DNA from 2 places in the Streptomyces odontomachicola genome. Region 2 is predicted to be linked to the other one. Evidence: predicted binding sites of a transcription regulator. Region 2 holds the regulator's gene; the other holds the start of a gene.
The links. The regulator HspR, encoded in region 2, represses chaperone genes until heat shock. The targets are predictions, from matches to a motif close to TTGAGNNNNNNNNNCTCAA.
Positions count from the first base shown of each region.

Region 1: a site for HspR is predicted at 2,514-2,532, ahead of lon (endopeptidase La). Genes of this name have one in related genera too.

Region 1 covers NZ_JBCFOK010000020.1:94,626-100,659, forward strand. The annotation lists gene ABEE00_RS30665 (HAMP domain-containing sensor histidine kinase) at 1-768, opposite strand, end outside; gene ABEE00_RS30670 (response regulator transcription factor) at 806-1,591, opposite strand; gene ABEE00_RS30675 (spermidine synthase family protein) at 1,690-2,400, opposite strand; gene lon (endopeptidase La) at 2,555-4,963, shown strand; gene ABEE00_RS30685 (lysozyme) at 5,095-5,979, opposite strand.
Region 2 covers NZ_JBCFOK010000009.1:1,209-7,242, reverse strand. The annotation lists gene dnaK (molecular chaperone DnaK) at 1-1,334, shown strand, start outside; gene grpE (nucleotide exchange factor GrpE) at 1,331-2,029, shown strand; gene dnaJ (molecular chaperone DnaJ) at 2,087-3,286, shown strand; gene ABEE00_RS17780 (heat shock protein transcriptional repressor HspR) at 3,289-3,744, shown strand; gene ABEE00_RS17775 (pyridoxamine 5'-phosphate oxidase family protein) at 3,847-4,263, opposite strand; gene clpB (ATP-dependent chaperone ClpB) at 4,386-6,034, shown strand, end outside.

The DNA of each region.
Region 1 (6,034 bases), on a different contig from region 2:
CGCGCGCACCGTGACCCGGCCGTGCGCTGGGCTGTGCTTCACCGCGTTGTCGATGAGGTTGGCGACGACCTGGTGCAGCCGCTCCGCGTCGGCGTGCGCGGTCAGCTCCGGCGGCGAGACGTCCAGATGCAGGTGCACGTCGGTGCGCGCGTGCCCGGAGCCCTTGCTCATGTTGGCCTCCTTGAGCACGCCCGCCAGATACGGCCACACCTCGAAGCGGCGCGAGTGGAGCGGCACCACGCCGTTGTCCAGCCGCGACAGGTCGAGCAGGTGGTCCACGAGGCGGCCGAGGCGCTCGGTCTGCTGGAGCGCGGTGCGCATGGTCTCCGGGTCCGCCTCGGAGACGCCGTCCACGACGTTCTCCAGGACCGCGCGCAGCGCCGCGATCGGGGTGCGCAGCTCGTGCGAGACGTTGGCCACCAGCTCCTTGCGGTGCTGGTCGACCGACTCCAGGTCGGCCGCCATGCGGTTGAAGGTGTCCGCGAGCTCGCCGAACTCGTCGCGGCGCACCGAGCCCACCCGGCGCGAGTAGTCGCCGTCGGCCATCGCGCGCGCGGCGTCCTTCATCTCGTCCAGCGGCGCGGTCAGCGACTGCGCCACGAACTGGGTGATGAGCAGCGAGGCGATGATCGAGAAGATCGTGATCACCCGCAGCTCGGTCGCGGAGTGCACCGCGAACAGCGCGAGCAGCGTGGTGATCACCACCGAGGCGATGACCAGCGCGCCGAGCGCCGCCTTCACCGAGCGGTACGGGTCCAGGGGCCGCATTGCCTCCCACAGCCGGGCCCAGGCCCGGCCGGCCGGCTCAGGAACCCTCACCGGCGGGCGCCGCTGGCGCGGGGGTCTCCAGGGCGTACCCGACGCCGTGCACCGTGCGGATGCGGTCGGCGCCGATCTTGCGGCGGAGCGCCTTGATGTGGCTGTCCACGGTGCGGGTGCCCGAGGCGTCGGCCCAGTCCCACACCTCGGCCAGGAGCTGTTCGCGGGAGAGCACCGCGCGCGGCGAGTGCGCCAGGCACACCAGCAGGTCGAACTCGGTGGGCGTGAGGTGCACGTCCTCGCCGGTGACCCGCACACGGCGCTGGGCGTGGTCGATCTCCAGCTCGCCGAGCCGGAGTATGCCGCTGCGCGGGGTGTGCGCGGCGAGGGTGGCGCGCTCCACGCGGCGCAGCAGCACGTGCACCCGGGCCGCCACCTCGCGCATGGAGAAGGGCTTGGTCATGTAGTCGTCGGCGCCGACGCCGAGGCCGACCAGCATGTCCGTCTCGTCGTCGCGCGCGGTGAGCATCAGCACCGGGACCGGGCGCTGCGCCTGCACGCGCCGGCACACCTCCAGGCCGTCGAAGCCGGGCAGCATCACGTCGAGCACGATGAGGTCGGGCTGCCACGCCTCCGCCGTGTCCACGGCGGCCGGGCCGTCGCCCGCGGTCTGCACCTGGAAGCCCTCGGCGCGCAGCCGCATGGCGATGGCGTCGACGATCGTCGGATCGTCCTCGACGACGAGGATGCGGCGCTGCGCACCCGGGGTCGTCGCGGCGGCAGCGCTGTTGGCGTGGTTGCCCTGTGTCTGAGTGGTGGTGTTCTGGTCCATTCGGCCCCGCCCCTGCGTTCGCCCCGCGGTTCGTCGTGACTGTGTGACTGCTTGGTGTGCGTGCTGGCAGCAGCGTAAGGGTGGTGTGTGGGCTGCGGCTATGCCGGTTTGGTTGCGAAGTGGACCACGTCGGGGACGCCTCGGACGACGGGGATCTCTTCGGTCCTGACCCCTGTGAATCCGGCATTCCGCACTGTGTCGGTGAATGTCGTGGAGGGCTGCGCCGACCACACGGCGAGCACGCCGCCCGGGGTCAGCGCCCGGAGGCAGGCGGCCAGTCCGGAGGGTCCGTAGAGCGAGCCGTTGTCCTCGGTGACGGTCCACTCGGGCCCGTTGTCGATGTCCAGGCACAGCGCGTCGTACGCCTGGTCCGCGCCGGCCAGCAGCTCCAGCAGATCGCCGTGCAGGAGTGCGGTACGAGGGTCCCGTACGGCCTCCGCGGTGATGCCGGAGAGCGGTCCGTCCTCGCGGTGCCAGTCGATCACCGCGGCCTCGCGCTCGGCCACCGCGATGCGCGACCAGCGCGGTTCGGCCGCGGCCTCCGCCAGCGAGAAGCCCACGCCGAGGCCGCCGATGAGCAGTGCGGGGTCTTGGCGGTCGCCGAGTTCGCGCAGTGCCGCCCGCACCAGCAGCCGCTCCGAGCGGCCGTCGGAGGTGTCCATCAGGAAGCAGCCGTTGGCGATGATCTGGAGGAGGTCGCCGTGGCGCCGCAGCACGACCTCTCCGTACGGGCCCTCGCGGCGGTCCAGGACGACGGGGCCTTCGGTGGTTCCTGTTCCGGTTCCGGGTGCGGGCAGGTGGTCCAGCATGCGGCACATCCTCGCAGTGGGAAGCGGGGGCGTACGGGGCTCGGGGCGGCCCGCGGATATTGCTGTCAGCGAACATCCGCCCCGGGAGGGAACAGCGGGACCCCTCGCGAGCATTGAGTGGGCATAGCTCAACTTGCATGCCGAGGGAGAGATCATGGCTTCGACGTCCGAAACGCTCACCCTGCCCGTCCTGCCCCTCGACGACGAGGTGGTCCTGCCGGGGATGGTGGTGCCGCTGGACCTGTCCGACAACGACGTACGCGCCGCCGTCGAGGCGGCGCAGGCCGCCGCACACAAGGGGGACAAGCCGGAGGTGCTGCTTGTTCCGCGCACCGAGGGCAGCTACGCGGACATCGGCGTGCTCGGCCGCGTGGAGCAGGTCGGCAGGCTGGCCGACGGCGACCCCGGCGCGCTGATCCGCGGCCTGCGCAGGGTGCGCGTCGGCTCGGGCACGACCGGGCCAGGGGCCGCCCTGTGGGTCGAGGGCACCGGCGCAGAGGAGCAGGGTCCTGACCCCGTTCCCGGCCAGGTGGCCGAGCAGATGAAGGAGTACAAGGCGCTGGCCACCGACTGGCTCCGCAAGCGCGGCGCCTGGCAGGTGGTGGACCGGGTGCAGCAGATCGACGACGTCGGCCAGCTTGCCGACAACGCCGGGTACTCCCCGTTCCTGACCACCGAGCAGAAGATCAGGCTCCTGGAGACCACCGACCCCGTGGAGCGGCTGCGCTTCGCGACCGAGTCGCTGCGCGAGCACCTGGCCGAGCAGGACGTGGCGGAGTCCATCGCCAAGGACGTGCAGGAGGGCGTGGACAAGCAGCAGCGCGAGTTCCTGCTGCGGCGGCAGATGGAGGCCGTGCGCAAGGAGCTGGCCGAGCTGAACGGCGACCCCGAGGACGAGGGCGAGGACTACCGCGCCCGCGTCGAGGCCGCCGACCTGCCGGACGAGGTGAAGAAGGCCGCGCTCAAGGAGGTCGACAAGCTGGAGCGCTCCAGCGACCAGTCCCCGGAGGGTAGCTGGATCCGCACCTGGCTCGACACGATCCTCGAACTGCCGTGGAACGAGCGCACCGAGGACGCGTACGACATCACCGGCGCGCAGCGCGTGCTGGACGAGGACCACGCGGGCCTGGACGACGTGAAGGAGCGCATCACCGAGTACCTGGCGGTGCGCAAGCGGCGTGACGAGCGGGGGCTGGGCGTCGTCGGCGGGCGCCGCGGCGGTGCCGTGCTGGCGCTGACCGGCCCTCCCGGCGTCGGCAAGACCTCGCTCGGCGAGAGCGTCGCGCGTGCCATGGGCCGGAAGTTCGTGCGGGTCGCGCTCGGCGGCGTACGGGACGAGGCGGAGATCCGCGGGCACCGGCGCACGTACGTGGGCGCGCTGCCCGGGCGCATCGTGCGGGCCATCAAGGAGGCCGGCTCGATGAACCCGGTCGTCCTCCTCGACGAGGTCGACAAGCTCGGCTCGGACTTCCGCGGCGACCCGTCCTCCGCGCTCCTCGAGGTCCTGGACCCGGCGCAGAACCACACCTTCCGCGACCACTACCTGGAGGTCGAACTCGACCTGTCCGACGTGGTGTTCCTCGCCACGGCCAACGTCCTGGAGGCCATCCCGGAGGCGCTGCTCGACCGCATGGAGGTCGTCCAGCTCGACGGGTACACCGAGCACGACAAGGTCACCATCGCCCGCGACCACCTGCTGCCCCGGCAGCTCGAGCGCGCCGGGCTGCGCGGCGACGAGGTCGCGATCGACGACGAGGCGCTGCGCAAGCTGGCGGGCGAGTACACCAGGGAGGCGGGCGTACGGAACCTGGAGCGGGCCGTCTCGCGGGTGCTGCGCAAGGTCGCGGCCAAGCACGAACTGGGCGAGCGCGCGCTGCCGTTGACCGTCGGCGTGGACGACCTGCGCGACCTGATCGGGCGGCCGCACCACACCCCGGAGTCCGCGCAGGACCCGGCCGAGCGGCGTACGGCGGTGCCGGGCGTGGCGACCGGGCTCGCGGTGACGGGCGCGGGCGGCGACGTCCTGTTCGTCGAGGCGTCGCTGGCCGACCCGGAGACCGGGGCCTCGGGGCTCACGCTCACCGGGCAGCTCGGCGACGTGATGAAGGAGTCCGGGCACATCGCGCTCTCCTACCTGCGCTCGCGCGGGGCCGAGCTGGAGCTGCCGGTGGGCGACCTCAAGGAGCGGGGCATCCACCTGCACGTTCCGGCGGGCGCCGTGCCCAAGGACGGGCCGAGCGCGGGCATCACCATGACGACCGCGCTGGCCTCGCTGCTCAGCGGGCGCCAGGTGCGGCCCGACGTGGCGATGACCGGTGAGGTCTCGCTGACCGGCCGGGTGCTGCCGATCGGCGGCGTGAAGCAGAAGCTGCTCGCCGCGCACCGGGCCGGGATCACGACGGTCGTGATCCCGAAGCGCAACGAGCCCGACCTCGACGACGTCCCCGCCGACGTCCTGGAGGACCTGGAGGTCCACCCCGTGACGGACGTACGCCAGGTCCTGGACCTGGCCCTGACCCCGGCCGAGACCCCGGCGGAACGGGAGCTCCCGCTCGCCGCGTAAGCGGGAGCCCCCTCCGCGATGAGCTCCGGCCGTGCGGTGACGGGCACGGCCGGAAACAGACGGGCGGTCCCCACGAGGGGGCCGCCCGTCGCGTGTGCGGGACAGGGGGTTGGGCAACCCCGTGTGGCCGGCTAGCCGTTCGCGAGCGCCTGGAGTCTGTCGTATGCGCCGTTGAAGACGTTGTGGTCGCCCACCGTCGGGCCCGAGGACGTGTACTGCCAGAAGGTGTAGTAGCCCCAGCCTGCCGGGAGGGTGCCGGGCGATGAGGCGTAGCGGGCGATCCACAGGGGGTTCGTGGCGCCGAACGCCGCGGAGTTGCCGGTGCACTGGGTCCACCAGTTGGTGGTCGTGTAGATCACCGCGTCCCGCCCCGTACGCGCCTTGTACGTGCTGGTGAAGTCGCGGATCCAGCTCACCATCGCGCTCTGCGACTTGCCGTAGCAGGTCGCCCCGTACGGGTTGTACTCGATGTCCAGCACGCCGGGCAGCGTCTTCCCGTCCCTGCTCCAGCCGCCGCCGCTGTCCACGAAGTAGTTGGCCTGCGCGGCGCCGCTGGAGGAGTTCGGCAGGGCGAAGTGGTACGCGCCGCGGATCATGCCGACGTTGTACGAGCCGTTGTACTGCTGAGCGAAGTACGGGTTCTTGTAGCCGGTGCCCTCGGTGGCCTTCGTGTAGGCCCACTTCACGCCGCTGTTCCAGAGGGTGGACCAGTTCACGTTCCCCTGGTGGCTGCTCACGTCCACGCCCTCGACCGTCGCGTCGAGCATGCGCGGACGGGACCCGTCCGTGTGATCGCCCTCGTGCTGCCGCACGCCCACGCCCATGTACGCCTCGCCGGGGCGGATGCGCTCGCCCCCGCCGCCCGCCCGGCCCCCGCCGTCCGCCGCCTGCGCGGAGACGGCCGGCACCAGGGCGAGCGAGAGCGCCGCGACCAGCGTGCCCGCGGCGCAGGCCAGGCGTCCGGCGCGGGGGCGGCCGGCTCTTCCGCGGAGTCTTCGGAATCCGTTTCTCGGCATCGCTGCCTCCCAGGACCTCTGTGGGCCCGCTGTGGGGCCTTTCGTGAATGGAGAG
Region 2 (6,034 bases):
AGGTGAAGGCCACCAACGGCGACAACCACCTCGGTGGTGACGACTGGGACCAGCGCATCGTCGACCACCTGGTCAAGCAGTTCCAGAACAGCAACGGCGTGGACCTGTCCAAGGACAAGATGGCCCTCCAGCGCCTCCGCGAGGCCGCTGAGAAGGCGAAGATCGAGCTGTCCTCGTCCTCCGAGACCTCGATCAACCTGCCCTACATCACGGCGTCCGCCGAGGGCCCGCTGCACATGGACGAGAAGCTGACGCGCGCTCAGTTCCAGCAGCTCACCCAGGACCTGCTGGAGCGGTGCAAGACGCCGTTCCACAACGTCATCAAGGACGCGGGCATCGAGCTCTCCGGCATCGACCACGTGGTCCTCGTCGGCGGTTCGACCCGCATGCCGGCCGTCGCCGACATGGTCAAGGAGCTGACCGGCGGCAAGGAGGCCAACAAGGGCGTCAACCCGGACGAGGTCGTCGCCATCGGCGCCTCGCTCCAGGCCGGTGTCCTCAAGGGCGAGGTCAAGGACGTCCTCCTGCTGGACGTCACCCCGCTGTCCCTCGGCATCGAGACCAAGGGCGGCATCATGACCAAGCTCATCGAGCGCAACACCACGATCCCGACGAAGCGTTCGGAGACCTTCACCACGGCCGAGGACAACCAGCCCTCGGTGCAGATCCAGGTCTTCCAGGGCGAGCGCGAGATCGCGGCGTACAACAAGAAGCTCGGCATGTTCGAGCTCACCGGCCTGCCGCCGGCTCCGCGCAACGTTCCGCAGATCGAGGTCACCTTCGACATCGACGCGAACGGCATCATGCACGTGTCCGCCAAGGACCTGGGCACGGGCAAGGAGCAGAAGATGCAGGTCACCGGCGGGTCCAGCCTGCCGAAGGAAGACATCGAGCGCATGATGCGCGAGGCCGAGCAGTACGCGGAGGAGGACCACAAGCGCCGCGAGGCCGCCGAGACGCGGAACCAGGCGGAGCAGCTGGTCTACACGACCGAGAAGTTCCTCGAGGACAACGCCGACAAGGTGGACGCCGAGGTCAAGACCGAGGTCGAGACCTCCGTCAACGACCTCAAGGAGAAGCTCAAGGGCGAGGACACCGCGGCGATCCGCGAGGCCAGCGAGAAGGTCGCGGCCACCAGCCAGAAGCTGGGCCAGGCCATGTACGCCGACGCGCAGGCCGCGCAGGGCGGTGCCGAGGGCGCCGAGGGTGCCGAGGGCGCTTCCCAGGCGGGTGCCGCCGGTGCCGGTGACGCCAAGTCCGGCCAGGACGACGACGTCGTCGACGCCGAGATCGTGGACGACGACCAGCAGAAGCCGAAGGACGGTGCCGCGTGACGGAGGAGACCCCGGGCTTCGACAAGAAGTCCGATGTCCCCGCCGACGCCGCCGCACAGCCCGAGGACGCTGCGGCGCAGGCCGCCGGGTCCGCCCCCGCCGACGAGGCGGCGGGCGGCCCGGCGGCCCCGGCCGGGGACCTGAGCGCAGAAAACGAGCACGACATGCAGGACGCCCAGGACGCCTCGCTGGTGGCCCAGCTGGACCAGGCCCGCAGCGAGCTGCACGAGCGCACACAGGATGTCCAGCGGCTCCAGGCGGAGTTCGCGAACTACCGGCGCAGGGTCGAGCGGGACCGCGCCTCGGTCAAGGAGACCGCGGTCGCCAATCTGCTCACCGACCTGCTCCCGGTGCTCGACGACATCGGCAGGGCCCGTGACCACGGCGAACTCGTCGGCGGCTTCAAGTCGGTGGCGGAGTCGCTGGAGATGGTCGCGGCCAAGATGGGCCTGATGCAGTTCGGCAAGGAGGGCGAGCCCTTCGACCCGACCGTGCACGAGGCGCTGATGCACTCGTATTCGCCCGAGGTCACGGAGACCACGTGCGTGCAGATCCTTCAGCCCGGGTACCGGATCGGCGAGCGTACGATCCGCCCCGCGCGGGTCGGCGTGGCCGAGCCGCAGCCGGGTTCCGCGGGCGCGGGAGACGGGGAGCCGGCCGGTGACGAGGAGAACGGTGGCCCGGACGAGGGCTGAGAGGCGTTCGGCGGGTACGACAGGTAATAACAGCCAGCGGGAGGAGGGACGTCGGGGATGAGTACCAAGGACTTCATCGAGAAGGACTACTACAAGGTCCTCGGCGTCCCCAAGGACGCCACCGAAGCCGAGATCAAGAAGGCGTACCGCAAGCTCGCCAGGGAGAACCACCCGGACGCCAACCGCGGTGACCCCAAGGCGGAGGAGCGCTTCAAGGACGCCTCCGAGGCGTACGACGTCCTCGGCGACCCCAAGCGGCGCAAGGAGTACGACGAGGCGCGCTCGCTGTTCGGCAACGGCGGCTTCCGGCCCGGCGGGGCCGGCGGCCAGCCGGGCGGCGGCAGCTTCAACTTCGACCTCGGCGACCTGTTCGGCGGCGGCCAGCCCGGCGGCACCGCGGGCGGCCCGGGAGCGCCGGGCGGCTTCGGCGGGCTCGGCGACGTCTTCGGCGGCCTCTTCAACAGGGGCGGCGCGGGCGGGCGTACGCAGCCCAGGCGGGGCCAGGACGTCGAGTCCGAGGTGACGCTGAGCTTCACCGAGGCGGTGGACGGCGCGACCGTTCCGCTGCGGATGTCCTCCTCGGCCGCGTGCAAGGCGTGTTCGGGCACCGGCGACCAGAACGGCACGCCCCGCGTGTGCCCGACCTGCGTCGGCACCGGACAGGTCTCGCGCGGCACGGGCGGCGGCTTCTCGCTGACCGATCCGTGCCGCGACTGCAAGGGCCGCGGCCTCATCGCCGAGACCCCCTGCGAGACCTGCAAGGGCTCGGGCAGGGCGACCAGTTCGCGCACCATGCAGGTGCGCATCCCCGCCGGGGTGTCCGACGGGCAGCGCATCCGGCTGCGCGCGAAGGGGGCTCCGGGCGAACGCGGCGGTCCCAACGGCGACTTGTACGTGGTGGTGCACGTGGACGAGCACCCGGTGTTCGGGCGCAAGGGCGACAACCTCACGGTGACCGTCCCCGTGACCTTCCCCGAGGCCGCGCTGGGCGGTGAGATAAAGGTCCCCACCCTGGGCGGCCCGCCGGTCAAGCTCAAGCTGCCGCCGGGCACGCCGAGCGGCCGCACCATGCGGGCGCGCGGCAAGGGGGCCTACCGCAAGGACGGCACCCGGGGTGATCTGCTGGTCACCATCGAGGTGTCGGTGCCGAAGGATCTGACCGACAAGGCGAAGGACACCCTGGAGTCCTACCGCGACGCGATGGCGGGCGAGGAGGACCCGAGGGCGGCGCTGTTCAAGGCCGCGAAGGGAGACTGACGGTGGATGGCCGGAGCGGACGCAGGCGCAATCCCTACGAGCTGACCGAGGAGACGCCGGTCTACGTCATCTCGGTGGCCGCACAGCTCTCGGGTCTGCACCCGCAGACCCTGCGCCAGTACGACCGTCTCGGGCTGGTCTCGCCCGACCGCACGGCCGGGCGGGGCCGCCGCTACTCCGCGCGGGACATCGAACTCCTGCGGGAGGTCCAGCGGCTGAGCCAGGACGAGGGCATCAACCTGGCCGGCATCAAGCGCATCATCGAGCTGGAGAACCAGGTGACCGCCCTGCAGTCCCGGGTCGCCGAGCTCCAGCAGGCGGTGGAGGGCGCGGCGGCCGCCATGCAGCAGCGCGAGGCGCAGGTGCACGCCTCCTACCGGCGCGACCTCGTGCCGTACGAGGACGTGCAGCAGTCCAGCGCGCTCGTGGTGTGGCGCCCCAAGAAGCGCCGCGACTGAGAGCTTCCGTGCCCATGACCCCGACCCCCTCCGTACGGCGTACGGAGGGGGTTTCGTGCTCTGCGGCCGCTCACCCGGGGTGCTGTCACATGGTGCGGCCGGTCACTTGAGGCCGCGGCTCATGGTGCGGCTGACCGCGATGTGCAGGAGCACCCGCTCCGGGTTGGGCCGCGGCGGGCGGCCGTACCGCTCCTCGTAGCGGCGCTCGGCGTCGGCGATGTCCTCGGGCGCGGTGCGGACCGTGGCGGTGCCCTCCAGGGTGGCCCAGCGGCGGCCGTCCACCTGGCACAGGGCCACGCGCATGCCGTCAGCTCCGGCGGCGGCGACGTTGCGGGCCTTCTTGCTGGTGCGGCTGGCGACGACGCGCGCGGTGCCGGTGCCGGGTTCGTACGTGACGCTCACGGGCACCACGTGCGGGGTGCCGTCGGGGCGGTGCGTGGTGAGCGTCGCGTAGTGGCGCTCCCGCCAGAACTCCAGGAAGGCGTCGGTGTGCTGGGGCGCGGAATGCGTGGTCGTCATGGGAACGAATCTAGTTCCCCGAAGGTTGAGTGGAATAGACTCAACTTGCTGGATGCTGAGGTAAGCAGAGAACGCCTTTCGTGGCAGGCAGCAGGACAACGACATAGGAGGAGAGCACGACAGTGGACGCCGAGCTGACCAACAAGAGCCGGGACGCGATCAGCGCGGCCAACGACCGCGCCGTCGGGGACGGTCACCCCGACATCACCCCGGCCCACCTCCTGCTCGCCCTGCTGGAGGGCGAGGACAACGAGAACATCCAGGATCTGATCGCCGCGGCCGGCGCCGACCAGGCCGCGCTGCGCTCGGGCACCGAGAAGCTGCTCGCCGGGCTGCCCCGGGTGCAGGGCTCGACCGTGGGCAAGCCGCAGCCCGACCGCGAGCTGCTGGCCGTGATCGCGGACGCCTCGCAGCGGGCCAAGGAGCTGGGCGACGCGTATGTCTCCACCGAGCACCTGCTGATCGGCGTGGCAGCGAAGGGCGGCCAGGCCGGGAAGCTGCTGTCGGACCAGGGCGCCGACGACAAGAAGCTGCTGTCGTCCTTCCAGGAGTCGCGCGGCGGCAAGCGCGTGACCAACCCCGACCCCGAGGGCACGTACAAGGCGCTGGAGAAGTTCGGCACCGACCTCACCGCCGCGGCCCGCGAGGGCGGGCTCGACCCGGTGATCGGCCGTGACCAGGAGATCCGCCGCGTGGTGCAGGTCCTCTCGCGTCGTACGAAGAACAACCCTGTGCTGATCGGCGAGCCCGGCGTCGGCAAGACGGCCGTCGTGGAGGGGCTCGCGCAGCGGATCGTGAAGGGCGACGTGCCCGAGTCGCTGCGCGACAAGACGCTGGTGGCGCTGGACCTGGGCGCGATGGTGGCCGGCGCGAAGTACCGCGGCGAGTTCGAGGAGCGCCTCAAGACCGTCCTCTCCGAGATCAAGGAGAGCGACGGGCAGGTCATCACCTTCATCGACGAGCTGCACACGGTGGTCGGCGCGGGCGCGGGCGGCGAGTCCGCGATGGACGCGGGCAACATGCTCAAGCCGATGCTGGCCCGCGGCGAGCTGCGGATGGTCGGCGCGACGACGCTGGACGAGTACCGCGAGCGGATCGAGAAGGACGCCGCGCTGGAGCGCCGCTTCCAGCAGGTGCTGGTCGCCGAGCCCACGGTGGAGGACTCCATCGCGATCCTTCGCGGTCTGAAGAGCCGGTACGAGGCGCACCACAAGGTGCAGATCGCGGACGGCGCGCTGGTGGCGGCCGCGGCGCTCTCGGATCGGTACATCACCTCGCGCTTCCTCCCCGACAAGGCCATCGACCTGGTGGACGAGGCCGCCTCCCGCCTCCGTATGGAGATCGACTCCTCGCCGGTCGAGATCGACGAACTCCAGCGCTCCGTCGACCGCTTGAAGATGGAGGAGCTGGCGCTGGAGAACGAGACCGACCCGGGCTCCGTCGAGCGCCTGGAGCGGCTGCGCCGCGAGCTGGCCGACCGCGAGGAGGAGCTGCGCGGGCTCACCGCGCGCTGGGAGAAGGAGAAGCAGGGGCTCAACAGGGTCGGCGAGCTCAAGGAGAAGCTCGACGAGCTGCGCGGCCAGGCCGAACGCTCCCAGCGCGACGGCGACTTCGCGGCCGCCTCGCAGCTTCTGTACGGGGAGATCCCGGCGCTGGAGCGTGAGCTGGAGGAGGCGTCGGCCGCCGAGGAGGAGGCCGCGTCCCAGTCCGGCGAGGACAAGGACACCATGGTCAAGGAGGAGGTCGGCGCGGACGACATCGCCGACGTGGT